Regions from separate parts of the Chitinophaga sp. CCNWYY40 genome, predicted to be linked through region 2. Evidence: riboswitches for the same ligand, from Rfam matches in the RefSeq annotation. Region 2 holds a riboswitch; the other holds the start of a gene.
What was found. Region 2 has a riboswitch for S-adenosylmethionine ahead of V7S65_RS15520 (trans-sulfuration enzyme family protein). Riboswitches for the same ligand answer to the same signal wherever they lie in the genome.
Positions count from the first base shown of each region.

Region 1: it holds a riboswitch for S-adenosylmethionine, as region 2 does, so the genes downstream of both, V7S65_RS05940 (trans-sulfuration enzyme family protein) here and V7S65_RS15520 (trans-sulfuration enzyme family protein) in region 2, are expected to answer to the same signal.

Region 1 is NZ_JBBHLF010000002.1:224-9,988, forward strand. It holds gene V7S65_RS05905 (hypothetical protein) at 191-496, shown strand; gene V7S65_RS05910 (DUF6881 domain-containing protein) at 499-783, shown strand; gene V7S65_RS05915 (hypothetical protein) at 832-1,047, shown strand; gene V7S65_RS05920 (uracil-DNA glycosylase family protein) at 1,066-1,758, opposite strand; gene V7S65_RS05925 (ATP-binding protein) at 1,767-3,884, opposite strand; gene V7S65_RS05930 (YdcF family protein) at 4,181-5,413, shown strand; gene V7S65_RS05935 (NAD-dependent epimerase/dehydratase family protein) at 5,468-6,415, shown strand; SAM riboswitch class I at 6,488-6,601, shown strand; gene V7S65_RS05940 (trans-sulfuration enzyme family protein) at 6,751-7,923, shown strand; gene V7S65_RS05945 (dicarboxylate/amino acid:cation symporter) at 7,880-9,091, opposite strand; gene V7S65_RS05950 (NirD/YgiW/YdeI family stress tolerance protein) at 9,191-9,517, shown strand; gene V7S65_RS05955 (sulfite exporter TauE/SafE family protein) at 9,527-9,765, opposite strand, start outside.
Region 2 is NZ_JBBHLF010000004.1:132,746-156,062, reverse strand. It holds gene V7S65_RS15545 (Rossmann-like and DUF2520 domain-containing protein) at 1-585, shown strand, start outside; gene V7S65_RS15540 (KdsC family phosphatase) at 629-1,150, shown strand; gene V7S65_RS15535 (geranylgeranylglycerol-phosphate geranylgeranyltransferase) at 1,165-2,106, shown strand; gene V7S65_RS15530 (Maf family protein) at 2,109-2,678, shown strand; gene V7S65_RS15525 (homoserine dehydrogenase) at 2,742-3,923, opposite strand; gene V7S65_RS15520 (trans-sulfuration enzyme family protein) at 4,021-5,199, opposite strand; SAM riboswitch class I at 5,385-5,504, opposite strand; gene V7S65_RS15515 (DUF2851 family protein) at 5,632-6,915, shown strand; gene V7S65_RS15510 (OsmC family protein) at 6,973-7,380, opposite strand; gene V7S65_RS15505 (hypothetical protein) at 7,547-8,377, shown strand; gene lipA (lipoyl synthase) at 8,414-9,313, shown strand; gene V7S65_RS15495 (TolC family protein) at 9,711-11,045, shown strand; gene V7S65_RS15490 (efflux RND transporter periplasmic adaptor subunit) at 11,073-12,197, shown strand; gene V7S65_RS15485 (efflux RND transporter permease subunit) at 12,227-15,409, shown strand; gene V7S65_RS15480 (SdpI family protein) at 15,477-15,860, opposite strand; gene V7S65_RS15475 (AsmA family protein) at 15,956-18,658, opposite strand; gene V7S65_RS15470 (TrmH family RNA methyltransferase) at 18,767-19,372, shown strand; gene V7S65_RS15465 (AraC family transcriptional regulator) at 19,382-20,200, shown strand; gene V7S65_RS15460 (ribonucleoside-diphosphate reductase subunit alpha) at 20,259-22,631, opposite strand; gene V7S65_RS15455 (ribonucleoside-diphosphate reductase small subunit) at 22,670-23,317, opposite strand, start outside.

The DNA.
Region 1 (9,765 bases), on a different contig from region 2:
GCATCCGGGAAGTAACCTTTAAGTAAGCACTACTCTCCATGTCTCCTCCCCGGGACCAATCCGCCCGCCCTTGTAAAAAAAATTGTTTACATGTGTTAAATTCACTATATTGTAGTACCACCTCTTTTATGCCAACAGGAGGTGCGGTTCAACCATAACATATTTATTCAACCTAAACCTAAAAAAAGCCGTGAATCTGCTGCTCCTTGGCCTGTTTGCCCTCGCATTATGGCTGATGTTCTCCCTGTACAGGAGTCACAATCGCAAAAAGGCCGAATTGCTCTTACCCGTAAGGTCTGCGAGTATTGTGAAAATTCATAGTTACAAGTCGTTCGGTATTATTGCCACCATCCGCTTCAAAGAGGAACTGACTCCTCAGATAGGCGACCGGTTGCATGAAGAAGGCAACATCTACCAGATCACCGGGGTGGTAACGCCCGATCCGGTACCGGAACAACCCAAAGATACCTGGGACTGCCGTCTTGTAAAAATCTGAGCATGGAGTATCTCAAAGTATCCTGGCTTCATCATTTTGAAGACGAACCAATATACCTGTACAGTGAGATAGATTCGCAGCGTTTCGAAAACCGGAAAATTGAAATCTACCCGGATGGAAGCTTCGGCATTGCCTGCAGCAATTTTCATTTTGGCGGTACCGCCTTGTCCGACCAGGTAATGCCCGGTTTGGAAGAGATCAGTGAAGAACGACAGTTTATTCCGGAGTTAATTTCCCAGGCAGAATTCGAACTGATCTGGAATCAATATTTTTATTTTTTGTCCTGACATAGCTGGTCCGTGGTTTGCGTAAGATCTCTTAGAAAAAAGAATCTTATGAACGCTTTTATGATCAAAACTTCCGGAGGCCGCTTTTATGTAAAGCCCTCTTCAGCTGAACGCTTTCTGGTAGATGTAGACGGAGAAGAGGTAATGATGGAAAAAGATGAGGACGGATTTGTGCGTGCGCCAGGCGCTACAGACAACGGCCGTCGTTTAAACATGGGACTGCTGAACAACATTGCAGACCAGATTGCGGTTCAGACGGCGTAAAAAATCCACAGGTTGGGGTTATGGGTGTTCCTCAAAAGCCGTCAGGTATTTGTCGATATACTGCGACTTCGTTTTGGATTTATACTGCATCACAAAACGGGGGTGCTCTAACGGAACAACGGCCCCGAAAAATTTCTCCTTTTCATTTAATGCCTGCAGGAACGCGGCATTCTTTCCCGTCCCCATACAATAGCATACCTCACGACTGATATTCCACTGCAATTGTTCTTTTAAACTGCTCACAATAAACGGATAAGCAGCTTTTGTTAAAGCAGCGCTGTCGTAATAATTGTAGTTTATTTCTTTTCCGCCGGGTTGGAGAGAGGTAAATCCAAGCGGACAAATGGAGCTGATATAAAAATGTTGGTAAAACTTTTTCACCCCGCCATAGGCGTCTATCACGTCATACACAAAAACAGAAGAAGGCTCGTGCGTTTTAAGCCCGGTAATTTCAATGCCGCACTTTTCCCACATACGTTTGGTATCCGTAAAGGGTACGCCGGTAGACCCCGATCCCAGCCGGCCGGGATTGATGCCCAGGATCAGTTGCCGCGGCTGTTTGTCGTCATAAAATTTTTTGTAGAACTGGGTCATGATACCCATAATACCGGGGCCTTCCCGGAAAGGGTTCATCACACGTATACCTGCGGGCAACTTGCCCGGGAAATGCAGCTGGCTGTTGAAAGCAATGATCTGATCGGCGATGGTCATTCCGCAATTTAAGCCATTTGGTGATGCCTGGTAATTTTCTCCAGGATGTCCTCTTCGCGGTAAGGCTTCATGATGTAATCATTTAAACCTGAGCGGAGATACAGCTCAATATCATCTTCCATAACATTACCGGTAATGGCAATAATGGTTACTGCGGCTTTCTTCTTGTCAGGTAATTCCCGGATCATGTTGGTCAGCATCAGTCCATCAATACCGGGGAGGTCAATGTCGGTCAGTATAAAATCGAATGCTTCACGATGGTATACTTCCAGCGCTTCTTCTGCTGAAGAAACAATCAGGTAGGAAGCCTGCATTCTGTCCAGCATCAGGGCCAGTAGTTTCTGGTTGAGGATACTGTCCTCAACCACCAGTAACCGGATACCTGCCGGAATAGTAGCGTTTGTAGATGTATTATTCACCGGGACAATAATTTTTTTGGTAACAGGTGATGGGGTCATCAGCTTGTACCTGATTTCAAAATAAAAAGTAGAGCCTTTTCCTGCAAGACTTTCTACATGTATCTTTCCGTTGTGCAGCTCGATGATCTTCTTGGAAATATGCAATCCCAATCCGCTTCCTTTATGATAATGGTTATTTCCCTGAGAGAAAGCATCGAATACCAAAGGTAGTTCTTTATGTGAAATACCTACACCTGTATCTTTTACGCTTACCTGTAATAAGTTGTTGTCACGCATATGCGCTGTTACGGTAATGCCCCCTTTTTCCGTGAATTTAATGGCGTTGGCCACCAGGTTAATCAATACCTGCTTCAACCGGAAGGCATCGCCCAACACAATTAAGGTGCTGGGGAAGTAAATGTTTACATCCAGCGTCAGTGATTTCATGGATGCCTGTACGGCCAGGGTATTGCACACCTCTTCAATAGCGGTGCGGGGAGCAAACTTCTCTTCCCTTAACAGCGGCTCTGCAGATTCCATCCGCGTGTAGTCGAGCACGTTATTTACCACCTGTAACAGCATTTCTGCCGAATGACGTATAGCCGCCACCGTTTCCGGTGTTTGGTCGCGCTCCAGCAGGTGCGTGTAGCCGAGCACCGACTGCACCGGTGTGCGTATTTCATGACTGATGGTAGCTGCAAAGTCGCTTTTCTGTTGAGCAAACTTTTCCGCCTGTTGCTTGGCCCTCAGCAAAGCCAGGTCGTAGCGGTATAAACGGACGATACCATATATAATGATCCCCGCCAGTAACAGGATGAGGGGAATTTCCCAGTAATTGTGCTTATCCAGCCTGTAGAGGGAATGATCGATGTCCTGGCCCAGCTGTAACCGCTTCTTATCGGTTTCCGCTACAATATTCTGTTTCAGGTTGGCCATGAGGAGAAGCAGCCCGGAGAACAGCCGTTCGTTGGCAATAACGAGGGCATATTCTTTCTGCTTCAGGTTATTATGACTTTCGGTGGCGTCTTTTATAAACTTGTTATAGGCGGCCTGGATCTTTGACAGCTGATCTTTTGAAAAGGCTTTGCCCTCTTTAGGGGCGTCGTATTGAACGATTTTCACCTGCTGGCTGGTTTGCTGTACCTGCGATTTATTACTGATCGCATCCTTGATGCGGCCCAGTAATTTCTTGCGGCCTTTGGTGGTAGCTGTTTCTGTAGTAACAATGGTATCAGCTTTTATATTAGGCGCCGGTATTTTGATATTGCCCAGTTGTTGCAGGGGGAGGGGCTGGGTGGCCGTGTCCCATACCTGCGATAGTTGCAGTAATGAATCTACGTATTGCCGTGTCTGTAGGAACAGCTGCGACTTCCTTGCTTTGTCGGCCAGGAGCGCATGTAGCTGCTTCTCATTTTTGGCGGAGTTCATGGCGCTGTCCAGGTGCGCAGTAATGCTGCTCAACTGACCCACATAAGCATTCAGGTAATGCTTGTCGTAGGTAAGCGTATATACGCGGAAGTTATTATCGGCTGCATATAGCAGCTGTACGGCCTGGTCAATATGACCAACATCTGTTTTGGTGGCTATCAGGTCTTTAACAACTATGCTTAACTGTGCTGACTCTTTCTTTCTTAAAGAGATGATCATAAAAAAGGTCATCAGAACAATCACCATTATCGTTAACACAGCATAACGTACAAAGGTCTTTTTTTCTTGGGTTGTATACATTGTTACATATGATTGGGACGTTGGCTTGGTGGCTAAACCGCGACGAAAATAAATGATTTTATATTCCGTAACTAATAGATAATCAATGAAAAACAAAAAGAATGGGTATGTATTTTCTGCTGAGTTTCCTATATATGATTATATTTAATACATTATATATTTTTACCTATTAAAACTTTCATATACCGTCAGGCTTCAAGGTTTAAATATTGGTATATAAAATATAGGTTATATTTAAGGGAGAAGATAAAGTTCCCTTTTCCTTTTGTATTATTGTTCCTGTAATACCTGCTTTAATGAAAAACTGCTTTCTTACCGGCCTGTTACTCCTGGTGTTATCCTGTACATTTGGTCAACCTGCTTCGCCGGACCTGCATTACAAATTTTACAAGGGAACCAGCGTTTTGCAGGACAGGATCTTTTACCTGTTCACACTGCTGGAGCGTGTGCCCGGGCTGCCACAGCTGATGAATAAAGACAGCACGCTTATCGCATTGCGCAACACCTACGCACAGCGTGTAGCCCATCCCGTGAGTAGCGGCGATCTTACCGCTTCTTTGCAGTTTAGCAGTGGTACCATTAATGAAGTGAGTGGCGCCTTTCTTACATTATTGCAGCAGCACCCAAAGGAAATGGAACGCCTGTTAAGCGAAATGCGGGGCAGTGGCCTGTTCCAGCTATATGCCGGCAAAACCGACGCCGCATTCCTCTCTCTTGCCTGGAAAGACGCTGCCGATGGGGTGAACTATATCCTTAATGCCTATACGAACGGTAAAGGGCTGCGTTACCCCGTGATTGACTCTGCCACTTATTATGTGTTATCGCCCGCCTACAGGACAATGGTGCAACGTGTAATGGAACAGGCGGCGGAAAAGCAGCCGGACTTATTTTTCCAGCCGTCGTTGCAGGTGGCGCTGGGCCTACTGGAACTAAACCGCCGCGATGAAGCCGTGCGCTATGAACCCTTATCCGGTACCAATGAAGAAGCGTATAAACAAATAAAGAAAACAGACTGGAACAAATATCCATACACCGCCATGCTTATTTTGGGGGCAAGCCCCGTGGCAAAGGAAACAATCAGCGAAACCGGTAAAAGCCGTTGCCGCACCGGGGCAGAACTGTACCGCAAAGGAATGGCCCCCTTCATTATTGTATCCGGTGGGCATGTAAGACCCGTGGGGACCCAATATTCCGAAGCGGTGGAAATGAAGAAATACCTGGTAAATGAACTAAAGATCCCGGCTTCAGCGGTAATGGTAGATCCTTATGCCCGCCACACCACCACCAACGTGCGTAATGCCGTAAGGATCGTGTGGCAGAGCGGCATACCAGCCAATAAAAGGATGATGTGCGTGTCTGATGTCATGCACTTAGCCTATGTGAACAGCCCGATGTTTACCCAACGCTGTACAACAGAGCTGGGATACATGCCTGCGGCAGATATCAAGCAAGCCGATCTTTACTTTTTGTCGTTCCTGCCAGACCTCCGGTCGCTGCAGGTAAATGTTTTTGATCCATTAGACCCCTGAAATAAAATATTCCGTTCACTCATTCGTCTATCATAATAAACACATCCTCATTTTATGTCTGATTCTTCTATCCAGCCCTTATATACAATCCTCGGTGCAGGAGGTATTATTGCTAACGATCTGGCTGCCGAACTGGTGCGCCACGGCAAAAGGGTACGTCTCGTAAGCCGTTCGCCGAAATCCATTGAAGGCATTACCGACCTGGTACCGGCTGATATTACCGATGCCGCGCAAACAAAGAAAGCCGTAAAAGGCAGCGCCGTGGTATTTCTTACTGCCGGTCTCAAATATGATATCAAGGTATGGTCAGACGCATGGCCGAAGATCATGACCAATGTAATTAATGCATGCAAAGAGGCCGGTGCAAAACTCATCTTCTTCGACAACGTATATCCTTACGGGTTAGTAAGCGGCCCAATGAAAGAAGATACGCCGTATCATCCGGCCAGTAAGAAAGGAACGATCCGTGCGGCTATTGCCACCCAATTGATGAACGAGGTGAAGGCCGGTAACCTGACCGCCACCATTGCAAGGTCCGCCGACTTCTACGGACCCGGCGCCGATAAAACCGGTTTCCTTAACCTGCTGATCATCGATAAGTTCAGGAAGAACAGCAATGCCATGTGGCTCGGAAAAGACGATCAGACACATAGCTACACCTTTACGCCGGATGCCGCCAAAGGATTGTACCTGCTTTCCCAGGACGATACTTCCTGGAACCAGGTATGGCATCTGCCCACTGCCAACCCTGCGCCCGACGGCAACGGATATGTGAATATGATTGCTACCCAGATGGGCGTAAAACCTAAGTATATGAAGCTGGGCAGCTTTATGCTTACGCTCTCCGGGCTGTTTGATACCACGATCCGGGAAATGAAGGAAATGCTGTACCAAAGCAACTATCCCTATATTTTCGACTCTACAAAGTTTGAGCAGCATTTTAAAGTGAAACCTACTTCTTATGAAGAAGGCATCCGTTTAACACTCGCACATAAACAATAGTCTACTGATTTTGTAGGAAAATAAATTTGGAAGTTATTTTTTCTGCCTTATCTTTGCACCAGTTCTTTAAATAGCTTATCAAGAAAGGAGGAGGGACATGGCCCGACGATACCTTAGCAACCATCACTGTGCAAACAGTGAAAGGTGCTGCATCCATCCCGGTTTACGGACCAGGAAAGATAAGTCAGATCAATAGTTTTACTTTATATTATTCTTCCAATATTAGAAAACTCATCTGGCTCCCAGGTGAGTTTTTTTTATGCTCCCACCTTTTTGATATGCTCATTTAACGGACCTGTTTAATCAATTTTCATCAAACTAAAAATCAAACAAAGATGAGCACTATCACTGAACTGATCCATTCTATTCCCGTGGATCCGCAAACAGGCGCTATTGCCGTGCCTATTTATCAGACCTCTACTTTTGTGCAGGACGCGCCCGGCGTAAATAAAGGATACGACTATGCCCGGTCCAATAATCCAACCCGCGAAACCGCAGAAAAGATCATTGCAAAGCTGGAAGGCGGCGCTACTGCATCTGCCTTTGCCAGCGGCCTGGCAGCGATTGATGCGGTGATCAAACTCCTGAAATCGGGCGATGAAATTGTAGCGGTAGATGATATTTACGGAGGTGCGTTCCGGTTATTCAATAAAGTATATGAGAAGTTTGGTATCAAAGTAAGCTATGTGGATACTTCTGATACGCAGGCGGTGTTCAACGCCATCACGCCGGCCACACGCCTGATCTGGCTGGAAACGCCCACCAATCCAACGTTGAAGATTTCAGACATTGAAGCCATTGGCCGCATTGCAAAAGCACATAACTGTTTGTTTTGTGTAGATAATACATTTGCTTCCCCCGTGCTGCAAAAGCCGCTGCAGCTGGGCGCCGACCTGGTGATCCACAGCGCTACCAAATACCTGGGCGGCCACAGCGATCTGATTGCGGGGGTAGTAGTAGCTAAAACATTACAGCTGGGAGAGGAGATCAAATTTTATCAGAATGCCTGCGGCGCTATTCTTTCGCCATTCGATAGCTTCCTGCTGATACGTGGCATTGAAACATTGCATCTGCGTATTAAGCAGCATGGTATTAACGCGCAGGCGCTGGCAGAATATCTCGAGAAACATCCGGCAGTGGATAAAGTGTTTTACCCGGGGCTGCCATCGCATCCGGGGCATGAGTTGGCAAAGCGGCAGAGTAAAGGGTTTGGAGGGATTATATCTTTTACTTTGAAAGATGACAGGGCGGAAGCAGCCACTGCTTTTGTTACCTCCACGCACTATTTTAAACTGGCGGAAAGCCTGGGCGGTATCAAAAGTTTGTTGTGTCACCCCGCGGCCATGACCCATAAATCCATTCCCGCAGAAAAGAGAAGGGCAGCAGGCGTGAGCGATAGCCTGATACGTTTATCAGTAGGGTTGGAAGAAACAGCCGACTTGCTGGCCGACCTGGAGCAGGCATTTACGAAATTGCCGGCGCCCGCCCTCGCAGAAAACGTGTTGTGAGCATAGCGGCAACATTGTCTCCCGTTGCATTGAGGATCGTAGCCAGCGGATCTACCAGTGTACCGATAATCATCAGCGGCGGGAGCGCTTCTATGGGGAAGCCGTAGATGCTCATCACCAGCAGTTCGCCGATGTAACCGCCGTTAGGAATACCGCCTTCCACGATGCTGGCTATAACGGTAACGCCTAGTGCCATTAAGATTACTGCTACACCATCGAAGCCCCTTCCGAACATGGCAAACACCACTGCCATTTTTATAATGGAAGAAATGCTGGAGCCGTCTTTGTGAAGCGTGGCGCCCAATGGCACCACCACATTACCAATATCGCGCGGAACGCCCATCCGTTCTACTGCCTGGAGATTAGCCGGAATAGTAGCGATGCTGCTGCCGGTACCAACAGCAGTAAGGGTAGGGATAATATTATTCTTCCAGAAAATTTTTATGCCGGGTATACCACCGGCAACAAACGCATACGCGCTGAAGCCAACAATAAAATACACGATGCCAAAGCCATAATAAATACCGAGGGAGTGCGCGTAGGTGCCAAACAGTTGTGGTCCTAGGGTGCCCACCTGGTAAGCGAAGTAGGCGCCCAGCCCAACAGGGCCCAATTTCATAATGAGCGTCAGGATATCTTTCATCACCTCATTACCGGATTGCAGAAAGCCGCGGAAAGCAGCGCCTTTTTCACCGGTACGCATAGCGGCAAAACCAACCAGCCCGGAGAAGATGAGGAACGGCAGCATATTTTTACGTGACAGCAACTCGTAAAATTCATTCACGGTGAGGAGTCGTACCAACTGTTCCCCCCAGTTACCCGGCTGTTCCAGGTTCACATCTTTTGTAAGGGTTACCTGCTGGTGGATAGGAAATATCCAGACGGCCACAATCGTAAGAAAGGCAGAGATGAGAACGGTACTCAGAAATACCAGCGACATAACGCCGAGGATACGGCCCAGCTTATGCCCTGCTTCTATGTTGGCAATGGCAGAGGAGATAGCAAAGAATACCAGTGGTATAATGGCAGTAAACAACAGGTTTAAAAAAACATCACCCAATGGTTTAATAATGGCTACACGCTCACCAAATATAAGCCCGGCAATACTGCCTGCGATGATGCCTGCCAGTAACCAGAACATACTGCTGTACGTTTTGAGGAATCCCATACCTGAAGTTTATGATTTACAAGATAACTAAATGTATCTGTTCGGTGAACAATCTGTCATGATTATTGTTTATGGTGTTAGCAAACCAATATATTTATCATGAAAAGCTGGATGCTATGTTTGTTGCTTCCCCTGTTCGCTCTGCAGGAACGGACTTACACCATCGGAGAGGTGATGCGCAATGCCCGGCAACTGCACAACGACAGCATCGCCGTTAAGGTGACCGGCTACGTTACTAAAAAGCTCCGTGGTAATAACTATCTTTTTGAAGACCGGACCGCCGAAATCCAGGTGGACATAGATCCGAAATTCCTTCCGCAGCGGCCTTTCAGCGACCGCGAAGTGATCACCATTAAAGCTTTGGTGGAATATGAAATCAACAAGCCCATTACTTTAAAGGTAAACCAGCAGGTAAGCAACGATTAACGGCTACGACTATATGATTTTGAGCACAAACATGTAGATGCTCCTCATACTTGCCAGGATCACAATTACCGCTACCGCCACCATAATAGTTTTAGCAGAAATTTTATTGGATACTCTTGCCGCAATGGGAGAAGCGATGGCACTGCCTATCACGAGGCCGAGTACGGCATCCCAGTGTACATGGTACAACACGGTTACAAAAGTGAGGGAACTGAGCATGGCGATAAAAAAGCGGGTAGCCTTTACCG
Region 2 (23,317 bases):
GTGTACCTGCTCGCGGTAAGTGATGCTGCCATCCCCGAACTGAACGACCAGCTGCGCTTAGGAAAGCGTATGGTGGCGCATACAGCAGGGGCTGTACCCCTGGCAGCTATCTCCCGGATATCGTCTAATACCGGCGTGGTATACCCCTTACAATCGATCCGTAAGGAGGTGAAGAGCTATCCGCCTATCCCGGTGATGCTGGAAGCCAGCAACGATGAAGTGCTGCGGCGGCTGCAATCGCTGGCCCAGAGCATTTCCGGCAGCGTTACCATTACTACTTCGGAACAGCGGCTGAAATATCACCTCACGGCTGTATTGTGTAATAATTTTACCAATCACCTGATTGCGCAGGCAAAGGCGTATTGTGAAAAAGAGCAGCTTGACTTTAATTTACTGCAACCTATTATAAAGGAAACTTTCGACCGGCTGGAAAAATTTGCACCGGAGTCGGTACAAACCGGTCCGGCGCTGCGCCAGGATGAAACCACCATGAGCCTCCACCGCGAATTGCTGGCCGGTGATCCCTATCTGCAACTGGTTTACCAGGTGATGTCTGACGCCATTTACCAGTTCCATAATAAATAGAGAATAAGCGATTGTTAATGCGTAATTGGCTATTTTTGGCCCCATGAACGTATTGGCTTTATTTAAATCTATCACCACCTTTGTGCTGGACGTGGATGGTGTACTCACCGATGGCACCCTGCAATTGCTGCCGGGTGGCGAAATGTCCCGCAGAATGAACATTAAGGATGGTTATGCTTTACAGCTGGCGGTAAAAAAGGGTTATCGTGTGGTGATCATCTCCGGAGGAAAATCAGAAAGTGTGGTGAGCAGGTTACAGGGACTTGGTATAAAAGATATCTTCACCGGTGTACACGATAAGCAGGAGAAGCTGCAGGATTATGTTTTTGAAAATGATCTTCGCTGGGAAGAGATATTATATATGGGAGATGATATCCCGGATTATCTGCCTATGCAACTGGTGGCTTTGCCCACCTGCCCCGCAGATGCGGCGGCTGAAATAAAAAGTATTTCCAGGTACGTGTCCCCATTGCCCGGAGGCCACGGCTGCGTGAGGGAAGTCATGGAAAAAGTATTGAAACTGAACGGACATTGGTTAATGGATGAAGGAATAGCATCGAAATAATAAAAGAGAAAACTATGAAGCTCTGGGCTGCATTTTTTAAACTGATCAGGTACCCGAATCTGATATATATTGGCCTCACCCAGTTTTTACTGCAATATTGCGTAGTAGAGCCGGTTTTACGCAGCTCCGGCGAAGAGCCGTCACTGCCGGTTCCCCAATTTATTTTACTGAGCCTGTCTACCGTACTGGTGGCTGCTGCCGGCTATATTATCAACGACTATTTTGATATCAACATAGACATTGTTAATAAGCCGGATAAAATGGTGCTGGACAAAATTATCAGCCGCCGCTGGGCAATGGCCTGGCACACCATGCTTAACCTGGCCGGCGTGTCGCTGGGTTTCCTGGTAGCATGGAAAACAGGACAGTTTTACCTCGGCTTCACCCAGGTGATCTGTTCCCTGCTACTCTGGTTTTATTCTACTTCTTTTAAAAGACAGGTGCTGATCGGAAATGTGGTTATTTCGTTACTAACTGCCCTGGCAGTAGTGGTGGTAGGATTTTATGAAAAACAGATCTATCATAGTTTTGAAGCTATCATGTCGCCCACCGGCAGAAAGCTGATCCAGATCATCGGGGTGTATGCGCTGTTTGCGTTCCTCATTTCTATGGTCAGGGAAATTGTGAAAGACCTGGAAGATATGATGGGCGACAGCAAAGACGGATGCCGCACCCTGCCCATTGCCTGGGGAGTGCTGGCCGCCAAACGTTTTTGTAATGCGCTGCTGCTGGCGCTGATCATTATTATTCTCCTGGTGGAGATCCGCGTATGGATCCTGGGCTGGTATGTTGCTATCGGTTATTTACTGCTGTTTGTACAGGTGCCCTGCGTATATATTTACCTGGTGCTAAAAAAAGCAAACCTCCCGGAACATTATCACAGGGTGAGTTCCCTGGTAAAGGTGATTATGCTCACCGGTATTTTATCCATGATATTTTTTAAACTTTATTTATAAAGATGTATAACCGCGCACCCGTTATCCTGGCCTCGCAGTCGCCGCGCAGAAAGCAGCTGCTGGAGCAGGCCGGCATCCCTTTCCAGGTGAAGGTGGTAGAAACCGCAGAAACTTTTCCTCCCGAACTGGCCATACCGGATATTCCTGTTCATATTGCGCGTCAGAAAGCGGCCGCTGTGCAGGAGCTGTGTGAAGCCGGCGATATTATCATTGCTGCCGATACGGTAGTGGTACTGGATAACAATATTATCGGCAAGCCCAAAGACCGTGAAGACGCCATTGACATTTTATCACGCCTCAGCGGACGTGAACATCGTGTAGTCACCGGCGTTATAATCCAGCAGGGGGAAAAGGAAGTTGCTTTTTCCAAAACAACGGCTGTACATTTCAAGGCGTTAACTACCGGTCAGATCACTTTTTACGTGGATAAGTACAAACCTTTTGATAAAGCCGGCGCTTATGCGATCCAGGAATGGATCGGCGCTGTGGGTATAGACAGTATTAACGGTTGCTTCTATAATGTAATGGGGCTGCCCGTAAGCAGGGTAGTGGAAGAACTGGAAAATTTTTAAGCAACAGGAACGGCGCAGGGAACTGCGCCGTTTTCATGATTGGTTTTTGCTTATTACATTTCTTTATTCCAATACGAGAATATTCACATCTTTATTTTTCAGCCAGCCGGCTTCTCTCAGTTTCTGTAAGTTGATAGTACCTACCACATAACGCCATTCAGTAGATTCATATTTTTCAGAGATATTAAAGAACTCTGCCAGATCTACCTGGTCGGGTGTTTTGTAGCGCAGGTATACTTTCAGTTTTACATCATTGGTAAAGCTGGGCTGATTGTTTTGTTTGATCTTTTTGTACTCGTAGCGGTAGTTGTATAACAGGGCAGAGATATCGGATAATACAGCGCTGCCTGTAGCAGTGCCGCCGGCGCCTTTACCTACAAAGAACTGTTTATCGGTGAATGCGCTTTCCAGCAGGATGCCATTGTATTCGTTATACACATCGTAGAGCAGGTTGTGTTCCTTAATGAGATGCGGCAATACGTATGCAAATACGTGACCGTTCTGACGGCGGCATTGTGCAATCAGTTTGATGGTACAGTTTCTTTGTTTGGCAAACTGTATATCAAAATCATTGAGGTGATGAATCCCGAAGTTGAATACTTCTTCCGGTTTCACAAAGGTGCCGAATGCGTGCAGCAGCAGGATCACTATTTTGAATTTCGGGTCATATCCTTCGATGTCGAGTGTAGGATCTGTTTCCGCGAAACCCAGGTCCTGGGCCTGTTGCAGGGCAGTGGCAAAGCTGAGGTTCTCTTCAAATATTTTAGTAAGAATATAATTCGTAGATCCGTTACAGATACCTTCTACGGCATTGAGCAGGTCGTTGTCATAATATTCTTCCAGGTTGCGGATAATGGGAATACTCGCACAGCTGGACGCTTCATACAGGAATGGCACTTTGTTTTCTGCCTGCAGCTGGTAGAGTGCGGGCAGGTTTTCAGCGATCATACGTTTGCTGGCGCTTACTACGGCTTTGCCGTTGCGGAGCGCTTTGCTCACTATTTCAAAAGCTGCTTCAGTGTCATTGATCAGTTCTACTACTACGTCAATGGTAGGATCTTCGAGGATTTCATTTTTATCTGTCGTAAAGTAACTGCTATCGATAGGTCTTGATTTATTAGGGTCTTTAATACAGATTTTTTTGATCCGTGCATTAATACCTTTTGTTCTGTTCAAAACTTCATAGAGTCCTTGTCCTACGACGCCGAATCCGAAAATGCCTAAATTGATGATCTTGTTTTCCATACTTTTTTTTGAGCTTTCAGCCGTAGTAGTCAGTCTTTCGCTGTGCAGAGATGATCAGGTTCTGAACATTGAAAGGGATGTGCTAACCGCCAGCGGCTTATTGTAAAACAGTAATTTGCTTGCCGGCCGGATGGTTTAATTTATCCAGCGCCTGTTTCAGGTCGTTGATCAGGTCATCGGCATCTTCGATGCCTACTGATAAACGGATGCAGGAGTCCTGCAGACCTGTTTTTCTCCGGAATTCTTCCGGAATGGTACGATGCGTCATGGTGGCTGGATGGGCCAGCATGCTTTTCACGCCGCCAAAGCTTTCTGCCAGTTTAAATAATTTGGTGGCGTTTACGATACGGATCGCATTTTTGATATTGTCGCTTTTCAGGGAAAAGCTCACCAGTGCGCCGTAATTTTTTTGTTGTTTACGGGCAATGTGATGATTTTTATGTGTGGCCAGTCCGGGATAAAACACTTTATCCACCGCGGGATGTGCGGCCAGCCAGTTGGCGATGGCATTGGCGTTGCTGCATTGTTTTTCCAGGCGCAGGTATAATGTTTCAATACCGCGTATGGTGAGCCATGCTTCAAACGGGCTGAGGATACTACCGGAAATATTCTGGTTATACCGGATCTGGTCTGCCAGTGTTTTTGAGTTTACTACTACGAGGCCGGCAATCACATCACAGTGTCCTGCGAGGTATTTGGAAGCGCTGTGGATCACCAGGTCGGCGCCCAGCGTTAACGGCTGTTGCAGTAATGGTGTGCTGAAGGTATTGTCTACCGCCAGCAGGATATTATGTTGTTTAGCGATTTTGCTGATAGATTTGATATCAGAAACGCGTAAAGTAGGATTGGTAGGAGATTCCAGCCAGATGATTTTTGTATTGGGCGTAATGGCGGCCAATACTTTATCGAGGTTGCTGGTATCTACAAAATTTACTTTGATGCCAAAGCGTTCAAACATGTGGTTAAAGATCTGGAAGATGCCACCGTAGGTGTCTTCCACGGCCATGATTTCATCGCCGGTCTTTAACAGCTTCAGCACCGCATCTATGGCCGACATGCCGCTGGCAAACGCAAATCCGGCAAACCCTTCTTCCAGGTTGCAGATGAGGTCTTCCAGCACTTTTCTCGTGGGATTGTTTGCCCGCGAAAACTCAAAGCCTTTATTGATGCCGGGTGATTCCTGCACGAAAGTGGACGTTTGATAGATAGGCACAGAAATGGCGCCTGTCAGTTCGTCTACCGGTATGCTATGAATCAGTTGTGTAGCTGTTTTCATGTTATAAATTATTTTTAATGATGTTCAATGTGCACAATTGCCAACTGCAACGATATCATTAAAGATCAACTTAAACAACAACAAATCCATGAAAGGGGTGGGGAGGGGGCATAAAAAAAGCTCTCCCGATTGTTGGAAGAGCTCCTTTAGAAAGTTATATATATCTGTGAAGTATTATCTCTGCCAACTTATCTTTCCCCGATTTGCACCGGGGCAGGAATTAGCACCTTTTTCCTGATTGTAATAATCAGGAAAGGTTGCTAAGGCATCGCAGGGCCAAGTCCCTCCGCCTTTCTGGATAAGTGATGTGTAAGAACTGGCGCAAAGGTAATATCACTTTGAGCAGATTTCCAAATTGGAGTTGGAATTTATTTATTAATCGATGTTTTATTACCTTTGGATGATATTATTTTGTACCCAACCATATCTCTTATGTTTGTTAACCCGTTGCTCTCAGAAGAGCTGTTCCAGCACATCTGGGCATTCCGGCTATTTAAGCAGGATCATCTAACCACTACCGGCGGAGAATCAGTACAGGTACTGTTTCCCGGTATTCACAACCACAATGGCGGGCCGGATTTTTCGGCCGCAAAAATCAGGATCGGGGCTACCCTGTGGGTAGGCCAGGTGGAGCTGCACCTGCGTACATCCGACTGGTTCCGGCATGGACACCAGCACAATCCCCAATACGGGCGTATCATCCTGCACGTGGTGTTTGTTCACGACATGCCCGCCGTCGGGATCAGGGAGGCGCCCTGCCTGGAACTGCAGCAGCATATTCCCAAGCTGCTCCTGCAGCGGTATGAGGAGCTGCGGCAGTTGGCGCCCTTTGTACCGTGTGCGCCGCATGCTTCCCAGGTGCCGTCGCTTATCTGGCTCAGCTGGAAAGAGCGGTTGCTGGCGGAGCGCTGGGAACGTAAGATCGGCAGCCTGCGGGCCTGGCTGCAGCACAACCGTTACAACTGGGAAGAAGTGTGTTACTGGGCAGTGGCGCAAAGTTATGGTACGCCCGTAAATGCCCTGCCGTTCCTGCAGGTGGCACAGTCGCTGCCCTATAAAATGCTGATGCGGTACCGGCACCTGCTGCTCCAGCTGGAGGCCCTGTTGTTTGGTCAGGCCGGGATGCTGGAAGCGCCCCAAACAGACGGATATGCGTTACAGTTACAGGATGTTTACGGGCACCTGCAACATAAGTTCCGGCTAAGCCCTATGGCCGGTCATCAATGGAACTGGTTGCGGATGCGGCCCGCCGCCTTCCCTACCATGCGGCTGGCTACTTTCGCCGCGTTGTTGCAGCAATCCCCTCACCTGTTTTCCCGGATACTGGACGCCCCCGACGTAACGGCGCTGGAACAGCTGTTCTTCGTACAGCCATCGGCGTACTGGCATACACATTACCGCTTCGGGCATCCCGTAAACCGTACGCAGCGGCCCGGGAAACAGGCCATACAGGGTATCCTGATCAACACTGTGTTACCTTTGCTGTTCCTGTACGGACAGGATAAGAATGGGAAATATTACCAGGAAAAAGCGTTGCATTTCCTGCAGCAGCTGCCGCCGGAAAAGAACCACATCACCAGCAGCTGGAGCCAATTGGGTATTACGCAGGAAAGCGCGATGGAATCACAGGCATTATTGCAGCTGAAGCAGCACTACTGCGATGAGAAAAAGTGCCTGCATTGCGCGATAGGAGTGAAGATTATCGCGGGCACCTGAGCAGGGAGAGCGCAGCGGATTTTGTCTTCTTAAAAAAACAAAATCCGCTGTAATTTCTTACCAGTTAAAAGTTACATCCTGCACAATATCCGGATGCACGCTCTTTGCCACAGGGCAGGTGAGCGCTGCCCTTTCCAGGATGGTTCTTTCCTTTTCGCCGAGGGTGTGGCCCGCAGGGAAATCGAATACGATGGTTACGCCGGTAATACGGCGGGGATCAGAACCCATTATTTTCTGAACGCTTACTTTGGTGCCTTCAATAGCCCAGTTATTGTCCAGCGCCTTGATGCCCATGATGCTGAGCATGCAGGAACCGAGGGCGGTGGCCACCAGATCAGTAGGGGAAAATCTTTCTCCCTTACCACGGTTATCAACAGGTGCATCGGTATCGATAACAGTGCCTGATTGCAGATGGGTGGCGGTTGTACGAAGTTCGCCGGTATAGATAATAGATGCTGTTTGCATGATATCTTTTTAAATGATCAATCCGTAAAATTAAATGTATTTTTATTATAAGTGTATCCCCTGGTAGTGAAGGCCCTGGTAAACTAAAAAAAAATTAGCTACGTTTGTAATATATACATAACAATACCTTTGTTCAAGCGTTTATTTATTATAATAATAGCCCACTGTGAAAAAAATATACTTAATCCTGTTTTTAGCAACAATATCCGGCGGCTTATTTGCGCAATCTACCTCACGGCAGCAGCAAAGCACGAAGAAAAGTGACAAGGAACAGCGTAAGCTGAAGAAGATCTCCATTTTCCGTGAACAGGAAGAGGGGGAGAATGTTTTTCAGCGCGACTTTTCTGCGGGCGCCCGGCTGAATACCGACGGATGGTCTGGTTTTGCGGAACTGGGATACCGGAAAACGAGGAAAAAGGTGAATTATTTCCAGTTTGAGTTTGGAGAGAAGAAAAGTAACAAGGAAGTAAAGATCAACAGCGGTTACGCATTTACCCAACGGCCTTTTATATACGGCAAACAGAATAATTTCTACCAGGCTAAGCTGGGTGTGGGCCAACGGTACCTGATCGGCGGCAAAGCCAATAAAAACGGGGTAGAAGTAGACGCCATCTATTACGGCGGCTTATCCCTGGGGCTGGTGAAACCTTACTACCTGAATGTGCAGGATGAAAACGGTGAGAATGTGGATATCAAATACACCCCGGAAACTGCAGACCTATTCCTGCATAAGGAACAGATTAATGGCGCCGGCGGTTTTGGAAAGGGCTGGAGCAATCTCAGCGTGGTACCGGGTTTACATGCCAAATTGGGCATGCGGTTCGACTGGGCCCACTTTAACGAGGTGGTGAGCGCCCTGGAAATAGGAGTAAACGGTGAATACTACACCAAAAAGATCCCTATTATGGTGGCAGTAGATGGCGTTGACCCAAATAAACAGTTCTTTTTTAATGCATATGTCAGCATCCAATTCGGGAAGCGCTGGAATAAGAGATAAGTATTAACTTTGCTCTTCTAAAGAAAGGAATAAGCGATGCAAGAACTACCCGTAATAGCCGCCGAACCGGCTACAACAAGAGTAAAAAAGCCAGACTGGCTGCGCGTTAAATTACCCATAGGCGAGAACTATAAACAGGTTAGAAACCTGGTAGATACCCATAAATTACATACGATCTGCGAAAGTGGTAACTGTCCCAATATGGGCGAGTGCTGGGGAGCCGGTACCGCCACTTTCATGATCCTGGGAAATATCTGTACCCGTAGCTGCGGTTTTTGTGCCGTAGCCACCGGCCGTCCGGAAGCAGTGGACTTTGATGAACCACAGCGCGTGGCAGAAGCCATTTACCTGATGAAAGTAAAACATGCCGTTATCACCTCTGTAGACAGGGATGAACTGAAAGACGGCGGTTCCATCATCTGGGCCAATACCATCAATGCCGTAAGGGCATTGAACCCGGAAACAACAATGGAAACCCTGATCCCGGATTTCCGTGGTCAGTGGGAAAACCTCCAGCGTATCATTGATGTGGCGCCTGAAATTGTATCACATAACCTGGAAACGGTAGAACGTTTAACCAAACAGGTGAGGATACAGGCCAAATATCACCGCAGCCTGGAAGTGATCCGTCGCCTGAAAGAAGGTGGCATGCGCACCAAGAGCGGTATCATGCTTGGTTTGGGTGAAACAAAAGAAGAAGTGGTACAGGCCATGCAGGATTTGTACGACAACGGTTGTGATGTGGTAACGCTGGGTCAGTATCTCCAGCCAACACCCAAACATTTGCCTGTTGCCCGCTTCGTTCATCCTGATGAATTTGCAGAATTACGCGAGATAGGTTACAACATGGGACTCGACTACGTAGAGTCAGGACCGTTAGTAAGATCCTCCTATCATGCGGAAAAACATATTGTCAGCGGTCGTAATAAAGGATGACCGGAACTGATTTTCACTTATTTGTTAAAATCCACCCAAAGGGTGGATTTTTGTTTTCATAACGTTATCTTAGCGCCCGAATTCGTTTTACCTAAGCAACAGAATCATTTGTTGTTCACCTACTTCGCTGTTATACGTTGTATTCAGATACCTGGAACCATCCTTGAAACCGTGCAGATAAAGTTTCAGAAGATTTTTGAATTCGCAACTCTCTTATCAACCTACCTGTTTGCTGTAACTATTACAGCCTGACATGTTTTTGCGGCAATTAAAAATGTTGTAATGCGCACAGCGTTGCAACAAATACGGGATGATAATGCTATGCCATTAAAGAAGCAATGCATACATTATTTTCTTTCGATTGGTACAATGATGAACTGAATGTCAAAAGCCTTTTATGAAAAGAGCATTTTATTTGTTAGCTGTGGCGTGCGGATTATTTATATCCCCGCAGGTATTTGCACAGCAATCTACGGACTCTCTGTTAACCAGCGCTACCCTGCAGGAATGTGTACGGTATGCCCTTTCCCACCAGCCGGTCATCAGGCAATCGCGCATCGATGAAGCGATTACCGACAGAACAGTGAAAAGTAAGCTGGCCGACTGGTATCCACAGATCAACCTGGATTATAATATCCAGCATTACCTGGAACTGCCTACCTCTGTTTTTGGTGGTAACCCTACTAAAGTAGGTGTGTCCAATACTTCTACCGCGCAGTTCGGGCTGAATCAGAACCTCTTTACCCGCGACCTCTTACTGGCCACTAATACGGCAAGGGATGTACGAAAACAAAGCCGGCAAACCACTGCACGCAACCAGATAGACCTGGTGGCAGATGTGAGCAAGGCTTATTATGATGTACTCCTCACCACAGAACAGATCAAGGTATTGAACGAAGACATTACCCGCCTGGAACGCAGCCTGAAAGATGCGAATAATCAATACGCCAGCGGCATCGTGGACAAAACAGACGCCAAGCGCGCTACCATTTCGCTGAACAATGCCCGCGCACAACAGAAGGCGGCACGCGAACTGCTCACTTCCAAACAGGCATACCTGAAGGAACTGATGGGATATCCGCTGAACAGCGGCGATGTGCCGTTAACGCAGGACTCTTCTGCCGTAGCCGCTGAAGTAACCGGCGCAGATACACTGCTGACAGCCGACTACAAAAACCGCATCGAATACCAGTTACTTGAAACGCAACAAAGTTTGCTGCAGGCTAACCTGAAGTATAATAAATGGAGTTACCTGCCCACCGTATCTGCTTTTGTTAACTACTCTTTTGCTTATCAGAACGAGCAGTTTGGTAAACTATACAGCGAAAATTTTCCTAACTCTTTACTGGGATTAAAATTATCCTTACCCATTTTCCAGGGAGGAAAAAGAGTACATAACATCCGCATGGCCGAACTCCAGATCCAGCGTACACAGTGGGATTTCGCGGCTTTAAGAAGCCAGATCAATTCACAGTATGCGCAGGCGATGGCTACGTATAAAAGTAACTACAACGACTATCTCACGTTGAAAGAGAATGTACAGATGGCACAGGATGTATACGATATGTTGCAATTGCAGTATAAGGAAGGAATCAAAACTTATCTCGATGTACTGGTGTCTGAAACAGAACTGCGCTCTGCGCAACTGAATTTTTATAATTCCATGTACCAGGTGCTGTCCAGCCGGATAGACCTGCAAAAAGCATTAGGAACCTTAACAGCTAATTATTAAATGGTAACCGGAACGGATATGAAAAAAATGAACAACATTGTCTTAATCAGCGCTGCCAGTATCCTGGGCTTTACTGCCTGTAAAGGTCCTGCCCAGAAAGGAGTGCCTGCTATGCCCCCTACACCGGTAAATATTACGGAGGCATCCGTAGCACCGGCCGTTTATTATGATAAATATCCCGCCACGGTAGTAGCGTTGAACCAGGTGGAACTGCGTTCCCAGGTGTCAGGGTTTATTACCGGGATCTTTTTTAAGGAAGGCGAAGTGGTGCAGAAAGGAAAGACCCTGTATGAAATAGACCGCCGTAAATATGAAGCGGCTTATCTGCAGGCGCAGGCGAATGTGGCCAGTGCAAGAGCAAGTTTCGACAGGGCAAAAAAAGATGACGACCGTTACCAGCGGCTGGCCGACCAGGACGCGGTAGCCCGTCAGATCCTGGATAACGCGAAAGCAACCCTGGAAACTTCCCGCAGCCAGCTGGCCGCAGCAGAAGCCAATCTCGCAGCGGTTCGTACTGACCTGGATTATTCCCTGATCAAAGCGCCGTTTACCGGACGTATTGGTATTTCACAGGTAAAGCTGGGTGCACAGGTGAGCCCTGGTACCACGTTGCTGAATACCATCTCCAGCGAAAATCCCATAGGTGTTGATTTCGTGGTAACAGAAAATGATATCTCCCGTTTTGCTGCGATGCAGGGCGGTAAAGCCAGCGACTCTACTTTCCGTTTGCAGTTGTCTGACGGTACAGAATTCGTTCATGCCGGTAAAATCCTCGCGATCGACCGCGGTGTGGATAACCAGACCGGTACCATCCGCGTGCGTATCGAATTCAATAATCCGGACGACCGGCTGAAAGATGGTATGAGCTGCGTATTGCGCGTACTGAATGAACAATCCGGCGAAAGACTGATCATCCCTTATAAAGCGATCACAGAGCAGATGGGTGAATACTTTGTATTCATCGCAAAAGATTCTGTGGCAGCGCAGCAGAAAGTACATCTCGGCCCAAAAATCGGCGACAGGATCGTGATCATGGATGGTGTTCAGGCCGGCGACAAAGTGATTACAGAAGGCTTCCAGCGCTTGCGTGATGGCGGCAAAATACAGATAGGAATACCAGCCGCTCCAACAGGCGCGCCTGCGAAGAAATAGTTTATCAGTAGAATCAACAGCAGAAGATCATGATTGCAGATACTTTTATAAAACGACCCGTAACGGCTATAGTAATATCTATAGTACTGGTACTGGTGGGGATATTGGCGATGATGAACCTGGCCATTGGCCAGTATCCGGAAATTTCGCCGCCCACTGTACAGGTAACAGGTACCTATACCGGTGCGGATGCACAAACGGTAGAACAAACCGTTGCCACACCCGTGGAAGTGCAGGTGAATGGTACGCCGGGCATGACCTATATCAACACCAATAACACCAGCAGTGGTCAGATGAGTATGACGGTGAACTTTGAAGTAGGTACCGACATCAACATTGCCGCACTGGATGTGCAGAACCGTGTGGGTATTGCGCAACCTACCTTGCCGCAGGAAGTACAGCGTTTGGGCTTAACCGTTAGAAAACGTAATCCCAGCATTCTCATGCTGGTGGCCTTGTACTCACCCAAAGGCACACACGATATTACCTTCCTCGATAACTACACCAACGTATACGTAAAGGATGCATTGCTGCGCGCGAAAGGGGTGGGTGATATCTTTACCCGTGCAGATGATTTCAGTATGCGTATCTGGCTGAAGCCCGATAAACTCGCGGAAATGGGCGTAACTGCCGATGATGTCCGCGCAGCGCTGGCAGAACAGAATGCGCAGATCACCGCAGGTTCCGTAGGTGCGCCTCCGCAACAAACCGGGCAAACATTTGAATATAACATCTTCACCAAAGGACGTTTATCTTCTCCGGAAGAATTCGGACAGATAGTGGTGAAAACGCGTCCGTCCGATGGATCACTGGTGTACTTAAAAGATGTGGCCCGCGTACAGCTGGGTAAATTCAACTATGCAGGTAATAACTTTGTGGATGGCAAACGTGCCGCTTACCTGCTGGTATACCAGGCGCCAGGCAGCAATGCCCTTGAAACCGCCGCCAATGTAACTGCCGCGATGGAAGAGCTGAAGAAGCAATTCCCGCAGGATGTGGACTATGTAGTGCCGTTTGAATCCGTATCTGTAGTAAAAGTATCCATTGAAGAGGTGGTACACACCCTCGTGGAAGCATTGATACTGGTAGTGATCGTGGTATTCCTGTTCCTGCAGAGCTGGCGCGCCACACTTATTCCGGTGCTGGCTATCCCGGTATCCATTATCGCTACATTTATTTTCTTTATCCCGCTTGGATTTACCATCAACACCCTCACCTTGTTCGGTTTCGTACTGGCCATTGGTATTGTGGTGGATGATGCCATCGTGGTGGTAGAGGCCGTGCAGCATAATATAGATCATGAGAAGATGTCGCCGAGAGATGCTACCGCATTGGCCATGAAAGAAATATCCGGGCCGGTAATTGCGATTGCACTTATCCTCGCGGCGGTGTTTGTACCGGTAGGGTTTATACCAGGTATCGTAGGCCGCCTGTATCAGCAGTTTGCCATCACCATTGCTATCTCTGTAATGATCTCTGCTTTTGTGGCATTGTCGTTAACACCGGCGTTGTGTATCCTGTTGCTGAAACCGATGCACCTGGACAAAGATTCAAAAGGGCTCAACAGGTTCTTCTTTAAATTCAACCGCTGGTTTGGACATACTACTTCCCGTTATTCAATAGGAGTTAAAAAGAGTATCCGTCTGTTCCGTCTTGTGATAGTGATCCTGGTGTGTATTTTCGTTGGTACGATGATGTTATTCAAGGCGAAACCTACCGGGTTTATTCCTACGGAAGATGAAGGCCGTTTGATCATCACTTTCGATTTGCCGGAATCATCTTCTACTGAACGTACCGTGGATGTAATGACGCATATGATGAAAGACCTGGAAAGTATACCGGGTATTGCCCACTATGCGGCGCTGGGAGGATTGAATGCGGTGAGCTTTGCCACCAAATCCAACAGTGGCACCATCTTCTGTTCACTGGAGCCGTGGAAAAACCGTGAGGCCGATTCCCTGCAAATTACCAACATGGTAGCCAAAGTGAAGAAAACACTCAGTAAATATAAGGAAGCCAACACGGTGGTGATACAACCGCCGGCTATTCCGGGTCTTGGACAAACCGCCGGTTTCTCCTTTGTATTACAGCAAAAGGGTGCAGGTGAAATCAAGGCGTTTGAAGGCGTGTTACAGAACTTCCTGGCCGCCGCCAACAAGCGTCCTGAAATAGCGATGGCATTCTCCTTCTTTACGGCACGCACCCCTGGTTACCAGCTGGACATAGACCGTGAGAAAGCGAAGAAAATGGGTATCAGGATCTCTGATATTGCTACGGCATTGCAAACCTATATGGGTAGTGCGTATATCAACGACTTCACCATTTACGGCCGTAACTTCCGCGTGGTAACGCAGGCAGATTCTACCTACCGGGGAGATATCAAAAACCTGAGCCAGTTATTTGTACGCAATACAGCGGGTTCTATGGTGCCATTGAGTGCGCTCACTTCTTATAAAGTGATAGAAACGGCGCCGGTAATTTCCCACTATAACCTGTTCCGTTCTGCGGAAGTAAATGGTAACCCTGCACCGGGTTACAGCAGTGGTGATGCTATCCAGGCATTAAAAGAAGTAGCAGCAGAAACGTTGCCGGATGGATATGGTTATGAGTTCTCCGGTTTGAGCCGCGAGGAAATCCTGTCCGGTTCCAAAACGGTATACATCTTTGCGCTGTCTATCATCTTTGTGTTCCTGTTCCTGGCAGCTTTGTACGAGAGCTGGTCCGTACCATTCTCCGTACTCCTGGCAGTGCCTATTGGCGCCTTTGGGGCCATTACGGTGCTTACCTTCCTGCCTAAACTGAGCAACAACGTTTATGCACAGATCGGTTTGATTACCCTGATCGGTTTGTCGGCTAAGAATGCGATCCTGATTGTGGAGTTTGCGAAAGAACGTGTGGATAAAGGAATGGACCTGGTAACGGCAGCGGTGGAAGCAGCCAAGCTGCGGTTACGCCCTATTATCATGACTTCCCTGGCCTTCCTGCTGGGTATCCTGCCGTTGGTATTTTCGTCCGGCGCAGGTGCGGAAGCGCGTAAAACAATGGGCTGGACCGTATTGGGTGGTATGTTCACCGCCACGTTCCTGGCCATCTTTATAGTGCCGGTGCTGTACGTGGTGATTACCCGTTTGGCTTATGGTAAAGAGAAACTCCGTAAGATGAAAGAAAATTATCAGTCCGTACCAGAGCACGATGTGCAGGGCAGACTGTAAGAAAAAGAGAAGGGTTTATAATTGTACATACACGAAGAGGCGTTGCGCAAGCAGCGCCTTCTTTGTTTTATTCCGGAAGGATCCGCTTACCGTCTTTATCGAAATGACGGGTTAATTCCCACTCCGTATCTCCCACCAGGTACATGGTACCTGCTACTACGACGCCCACGGTGATATACCAGAACCAATCGGACTGGCTTTGAAAAAGGAGTGCGCATGCAACGCCGGTAACTACCAGTATCACGCCTACACGCCGCGAAATATAAGCGGCATATTCATTGGCGGAACGCCACATTTCAGGAGTTTTGGTAGACAATACGCTGCGGTAACCATACCAGGATTTGGTGCTTTTGGGAGGGAAACGGTGTATGAAATAACCCATGAGATAGAAGACGATGCCCGCAAAAATAGCCGCATTACAATAAGTGGAATGTAGAAAGCGTAACCACATGGTCCGGGGGTTTGGTTACCATAAGTTACGAAAAAAGAAGGACTCCTGTATATTTTATAGGGGGAAGGCTTAGGGAACGCCTTCCCCCTATATAGTTAATGCTTTGTAGTATCCGCTGCCGGTTTCTTCTTTCCAAACAATCCGTTCAGGGTATTCTTCACGGATTCGCCGGCTTGTTTACCCACATTGTCCAGTGGTTTGCCGGTGGCTGGTTTGGTTGAGTCTTTCTTTCCGCTGAGTTGATTTTTCAGTTGATCTTTCAGGGAGTTGACAGCGGTATTTTTGATCTGGTTAAGACTGTCCTTTACCGTATTTTTTACGGTGTCAATTTTGTTCTTTACCAGTTCTGTTGCCTGTGATTTGAGGTTGTTGGCCGTTTCACGCAGGTCTGTTTTCACGCTGGGTTTGAGGATGTTTCCGGCCATCAGTACCTGCAGGTGAACACTGTCGCCCAGGTTAATGGGGATACCTTTGCTTTGTGCCTGCGATGCCAGGTTGTTCACCAGCGTGTTGCCTGCGGCGCCCATCATGCTGCGTGGCAGGGCCAGTTGCAGCGTGTAATCGAGCGACTGGTCAAAGCCGTGGGAACCGGCAATATCCATTCGTATACCGGCCACCGTTACTTTGAACGGGTTTACTTTTACGCGTCCGTTTTCAAAAGAGAAATAGTTTTTGATGTCACGCAGCGAGAGATCTTTCAGCTGTGTTACATTCAGGGTGTTGGCGAGCTGGTCAACCGGGGCAAACTGTTTCAGGAATCCTTGTACAAGCAGCAGGTTGCCATCTCCGGTAAGTGTACTCAGGTCGGGCGACATATCTTTTCCCAGTTTACCGTGCATGGTTAACTGCGAGGTGATTTTACCGGAAAGGAATTTACCGATCGGCATTAATTTCTGTACCGTGTTGAAGGTGTTGAATGTTTGTTGCACATCCAGGTTTTGCACATCATAGGCCAGGTTGATATCCGGGTTTATTTTGCTGGCTTTGGTGCTGTAGCTGCCGTTGATTTCCATAGTACCCTGCAGGGCATTGGCTTTCAGCTGTTGCATGGTCACTGTTTCATCTTTCACCAGCAGCTTGCCGGATACATTGGTAAGATCGGCTTTATCGTAGTGGATTTTATTCACATTGGCCTGAAGTCCTAAGTTCAGGTTGGCCGGTACTGCAAACGGTGTAGCAGCGGCAGAATCTTTTTTGGCAGTGGCCGGATCGGCAGAGGTGGCACTGGTGGTGCCCATCCATTTATCGAGGTTTATTTCATCTGCTTTAAAATTCATTTGCCCGTCCAGCGGTTCGTTTTTAAACGTATAGGCGAGCAGGTTATTCACTTCCCCGTTAGCTTCAAAGTTAGTACCCAGGTATTGTCCGTTGAGGTCTTTTACCGTTACGTTTTTGGGATTGAACTGTAAGAAGAGATTATTCACTTTTACACCATCGGGATAATCTTTACTTTTATAGAGCATATTGCTCAGTTGCAGTGTGCCGGCGGCATAGAAGCGATCGTACTGTTGTTTTTCGATGGCGCTCATGTTGCCTTTGGCGCTGATATCGGCATCCAGCAACCCGGATAAATTGGTGCCTGCTTCGAGTTTTACGAACTGGGTGATTTTAGAAAGATCCAGTTTGCCTTTGGCGGCTGCATCTACATATAAATCAGATACCGGTGTTTTAACGAGCATACGCAGGTCCAGCGGTGTGTTATCCATTTCCAGGTGGCCGGTGGGCATGTCTATCACGGTATGATCCGGTACGCCATCGGGGTTGCTGATCTTCATGGCAATCTGGATATTTTTTACCGGTTTTGGAAGATCAGGATATTGGAAGAAGCCATCTTTTACGGCGAGATCCAGTCCAAATGCGGGCATTTGCACAGGTGAATAGTTGCCTTTTACGAACCCGCCAAAAGCAGCGGTACCACTGGTTTTTATCTTGTCAAAATCTGTTTTATATACCGCAGGTATTAAAGACAACAGGTCTTTAAAATTGGTGGAAGGAGCTTTGAAGCTCATATCCATACCATAGGTAGAATCATTTACCAGTTTGAAGAAGCCTTGCAGCGCCAGTTCCAGGTTGTTGAGCGATGCTTTACCATCTTTAAACGTATAGGTGTTGGTGTTATTATCTACCTGGATACCTGCATCCAGCGTGGTTTTTACCTGCGATAAGTAAGGAACGAGGCCATAGCGGAAGGTAATGCCGCCGGCGGTGGTACTGGTTTGCAGGAGAAACTGATCCTGTGTAAAATCGCCTTTACCCTGGTGGTTCAGGCCAGTAACCAGTAATTCCATGTTGCCCTGGCGATCGTCGTAACTCACCCAGCCATCTTCAATTTTATATTGCTGTAAACTAAGCGCGAAGCTGCTTTTGCCGGTGTCGGCAGGATTTACGGCAGCGGTATCCGGTTTCATGATATCCCAGTTAACAGCGCCGTCTTTATTTACAATAGCGTGTATGCGTGGCTGTAAGAGTGCAATGTTGTAGATATCCATCTTATCTCCCTTTATCACACTCATGAGATTAAGGGCTACATCTATCTGTTTTACAGCGAGAAGGGTGTCGGCGGCAAATTCACCGGTGCCGGTCACCTGTAAGTCTTCCAGGCCAACAGCCAGCCGTGGGAAGTGGCGGAATAAGCTGATATCCACATCTTTAAAATCCACTTTGGCGTTGAGCTGTTTATTCAGCTCTGTTTTTACTTTCGCTATTATCTTGTCTTTAAAGAAATAGGGGATGGCAATAGCGGCCAGTATCAAGACCACCATTGTGATACCCACAATTTTCAGGATCTTTTTGAGCATAGGTTTTTTATATTTTGGGAGTGAAGATAAGCATAATGTGTAAACGAGGAAATGCGGGTGCAGGACCATCTCTGCACTATTTCGTATTTTTGCGTTAATATTCAGCGTATGACACCGGAAAGAAGAGAAAAATTATTAGCTGTACTGGGCAGGCGGCAGGCAAATTTAACCGTAGTGCTGGAGGATGTACAGGACCCTCATAATGTGTCGGCGGTGATGCGTACATGCGATGCCGTAGGGATACAGGATATTTATATCATCACATCAAAAGCGCCGCGGATAAAGAACTGGGGCCACAGAAGCAGCAGCAGTGCCAAACAATGGCTCACAATACATGATTTTGATAATGCAGCAGATTGCTTTGCCGCATTACGCAGTAAGTATGATAAGATATTAACCACACATCTGGCCGCGGATGCGGTGAGTCTTTACGATATTGACTTCAGTGGCTCTGTGGCATTGGTATTTGGTAATGAGCAGAACGGTGTGAGCGATGCCGCCAGGGCAATGGCAGATGGTAATTTTATTATTCCGCAGATGGGTATTATCCGTTCGTTAAATATTTCGGTAGCCTGCGCGGTGAGTATTTATGAGGCCATGCGCCAGAAAACCATTGCAGGGCATTACAACACACAGGGATTGCCGGAAGAACAGTATCAGACGCTATTGACTGAATGGGGATTCAAAGCTGAAGATCTGGAAGAAGAAAATTAAACGTTTCATATGGCATTTGCAGGTACACATTTCGAAGTTTCGCCGCCATTGTCGGACATTGTGAAGCACTTTTACGTGATGCAATCCGGCGGGGATTTCGTTGCCACCACTGCGCACCTGTCGCCCAATTATGAAATGATGCTGCTGTTCAATTTTGGTGCTCCTGTGCGGTTCTCTTTTGCCGCAGATCCGCTAGGCAGTATGCAGATAGATAAAGTGGCTGTTTTAGGACCGTTAAGGAAGATGTTGAACTACGAGTTGCTGCCGGAAACGGATCTGTTGGCCGTGGTGTTTAACCTGGATGGTTTTTACCGGCTGTTCCAGGTACCGGCAGATGCCCTTAATGCCGAACAGTTACATCAGCTGGATGATTTGTGGGAAGTATTGAAAAGAACACCTTCTTCAGCAGAAAGGGTAGACCTGCTAAAGGATTATATCTCCACGGCTACACATGCAGCAGAGGAAGGAGCATTGCCGCTGCTCAACGGGGCTGATTATTTTAATGATCCGTTTATCCAGCCGGCCAAAGCCATAGCGGCGGATGCAGACCTGTCTGAACGTACCGTGCAGCTGCGGTTTAAAAAATATGTAGGCTATTCTCCCAAAGAAATGCTGCGGTTTCTGCGCTTCAAGCAGGTGATTAACAATATAGAGCATAATGCTGCGGATACGATCGACTGGTTTGATCTGATCCATGATTTCGGGTATCACGACCAGAGTCATCTGATCAAGGATTTTCAGCATTACCTGGGAACTTCACCGGAGACGTTTATTAAGCAGATTGCCCGGAAAGAGTTTTGTACAACGAAGCCGGGAAGACGTTATTAATACAAAAAAAATCCCTGGCCATTTGGCCAGGGATTCGCATTTATACTTACATAAACCCTTATGCACTGCAGGTAACGCAACCTTCTTCCATTGTGCAAACTGCACCCACTACTATTTCTTCTTCTGCATTGCCACCGGTAGCAACCATTGGCTGGATTTGCTGACCGCCTTGTTTTTCCACTGTAAACTGAACGGCCTGAGTGGCTGCCTGAGTACGCAGGTAGTACATACCGGTTTTCAGACCTTTCTTCCAGGCGTAGAAGTGCATGGAGGTAAGTTTGCCGGTAGTAGGAGTATCAACGAACAGGTTCAGTGATTGTGACTGGCAGATGAAAGCTCCGCGGTCAGCCGCCATATCAATGAGGTTACGTTGTTTGATTTCCCAAACTGTTTTGTACAGTTCTTTAATATTTGCAGGTATTTCAGCAATGTTCTGGATAGAGCCATTGTGTGAAATAATCTTTGTTTTCATGTCATTATCCCACAGTCCCAGTTCTACCAGGTCTTTCAGCAGGTGTTTGTTTACCACTACAAACTCGCCACTCAGTACACGACGGGTGTAGATGTTGGAAGTGTATGGTTCAAAGCACTCGTTGTTGCCGAGGATCTGTGAAGTGGAAGCGGTAGGCATTGGCGCCAGCAGCAGTGAGTTGCGGATACCGTCTTTCACAATTGATTTTTTCAGGGTTTCCCAATCCCAGCGTGCGGAAGGTTTCACATCCCACATATCAAACTGGAGGATACCTTTGGAAGCAGGGGAGCCTTTGAAGGTTTCGTAGGCGCCGTCTACTTTTGCGAGATCGTTGGAAGCGCTTAAACCTGCGAAGTAGATGGTTTCAAATATTTCGCTGTTCAGTTTTTTAGCTTCATCGCTTTCAAACGGATAGCGCATCAGGATGAACGCATCAGCAAGACCTTGTACACCCAGTCCTACAGGGCGGTGGCGCATGTTACTGCGTCTGGCCTCTTCGATAGGGTAGTAGTTGTTGTCGATGATTTTGTTGAGGTTCAGGGTAGCCTGGTAGGTTACTTCGTATAATTTCTGGTGATCAAATTTACCATCAATTACGAAGCGTGGCAGTGCCAGGGACGCCAGGTTACAAACGGCCACTTCATCTGAATCGGTATACTCGATGATTTCAGTGCACAGGTTGGAACTCTTGATGGTACCCAGGTTCTGCTGGTTGGATTTGCGGTTGGCTGCATCTTTATACAGCAGGTAAGGGTTACCGGTTTCGATTTGCGCATCGAGGATGGCAAACCAGAGATCCTGAGCCTTTACTGTTTTACGGGCGCGTCCTTCCTGTTCGTATTGTGCGTACAGGGCTTCAAACTCATCGCCCCAGCATTCGTGCAGTCCTGGCGCTTCGTGCGGGCAGAACAATGACCAGTCGCCATTGGATTCTACACGTTTCATGAACAGGTCTGGCATCCAGAGGGCGTAGAAGAGGTCGCGGGCGCGCATTTCTTCTTTACCGTGGTTCTTGCGCAGATCCAGGAATTCGTAGATGTCGGCATGCCATGGTTCCAGGTAGATAGCGAAAGCGCCTTTGCGTTTGCCACCGCCCTGATCCACGTAACGTGCAGTATCGTTGAATACGCGCAGCATAGGGATGATACCATTAGAAGTACCGTTGGTACCGCTGATGTAAGATCCTGTAGCGCGGATATTATGAATGCTTAAACCGATACCGCCGGCGCTCTGTGAAATTTTAGCCGTTTGTTTCAGGGTATCGTAAATACCTTCGATGCTGTCGTCCTGCATAGTGAGCAGGAAGCAGGAAGACATCTGCGGTTTTGGAGTGCCTGCGTTGAACAGGGTAGGCGTGGCATGTGTAAACCAGCGCTCACTCATCAGGTTGTATGTTTTGATGGCAGACTCAATATCTTCTTTGTGAATGCCAACAGATACGCGCATCAGCATATGCTGCGGGCGTTCCTGTACTTTACCGTCTGTTTTCAGCAGGTAAGAACGTTCCAGTGTTTTGAAACCGAAGTAGTCAAAAGCAAAGTCGCGGTCGTAGATGATGCTGGAATCCAGGATCTCTGCATTCTTCCTGATGATTTCCCAAACGTCGTCAGACAGCAGTGCTGCATTTTTGCCGGTTTTGGGATCAATATAATCATACAGCTTCTTCATCGTTTTGGAAAACGACTTGATAGTATTCTTATGCAGGTTACTTACTGCTATGCGGGAAGCCAGCAGGGCATAATCCGGGTGTTTCGTAGTAAGGGAGGCGGCCGTTTCGGCAGCCAGGTTGTCGAGTTCGCTGGTGGTTACACCATCGTACAAACCTTGTATCACTTTTTTCGCTACGTCTATGGCATCTACATATTCTGTATTGAAACCATAGCATAGTTTTTCAATACGCGCAGTGATTTTATCGAACTTCACTGCTTCTTTCCTTCCATCTCTTTTGATTACGAACATGGGTTTGCGAATTTAAGAGGTTAGTAATTCAAAATGTTTTAAAAATCTTCTTCCAGGCTGAATGTCTGTGATTCTTTTGTACCACCCATTACGCCGGATTTCTGGTAATCTCCCACACGTTTTTCAAAGAAGTTGGTCTTACCCTGCAAGGAAATCATTTCCATGAAGTCAAACGGATTAGACGCATTAAATATCTTGGTATAGCCCAGTTCACCGATCCATCTGTCTGCCACAAATTCAATGTATTGCGACATCAGTTCGGCGTTCATGCCAATCAGTCCAACCGGCAGGGCTTCTGTGATAAATTCTTTTTCATAGCTCACGGCATCACGGATGATGTTGTGTACCTGTTCTTCACTCAGTTTGTTTTCCAGCATGCTGTAAAGCAGGCACGCGAATTCGCAGTGCAGTCCTTCATCCCGGCTGATCAGCTCATTGGAGAAGGTTAATCCCGGCATCAGTCCTCTTTTCTTTAACCAGAAGATAGAGCAGAAGCTACCGCTGAAGAAAATACCTTCCACGGCGGCAAATGCCACCAGGCGTTCTGCGAAGTTGCCGTTCTCAATCCAGCGCAATGCCCATTCTGCTTTTTTCTTTACCGCAGGTACGGTGTCGATAGCGTGGAACAAACGATCTTTTTCTGCTGCATCTTTTACATAAGTATCAATCAGCAATGCATATGTTTC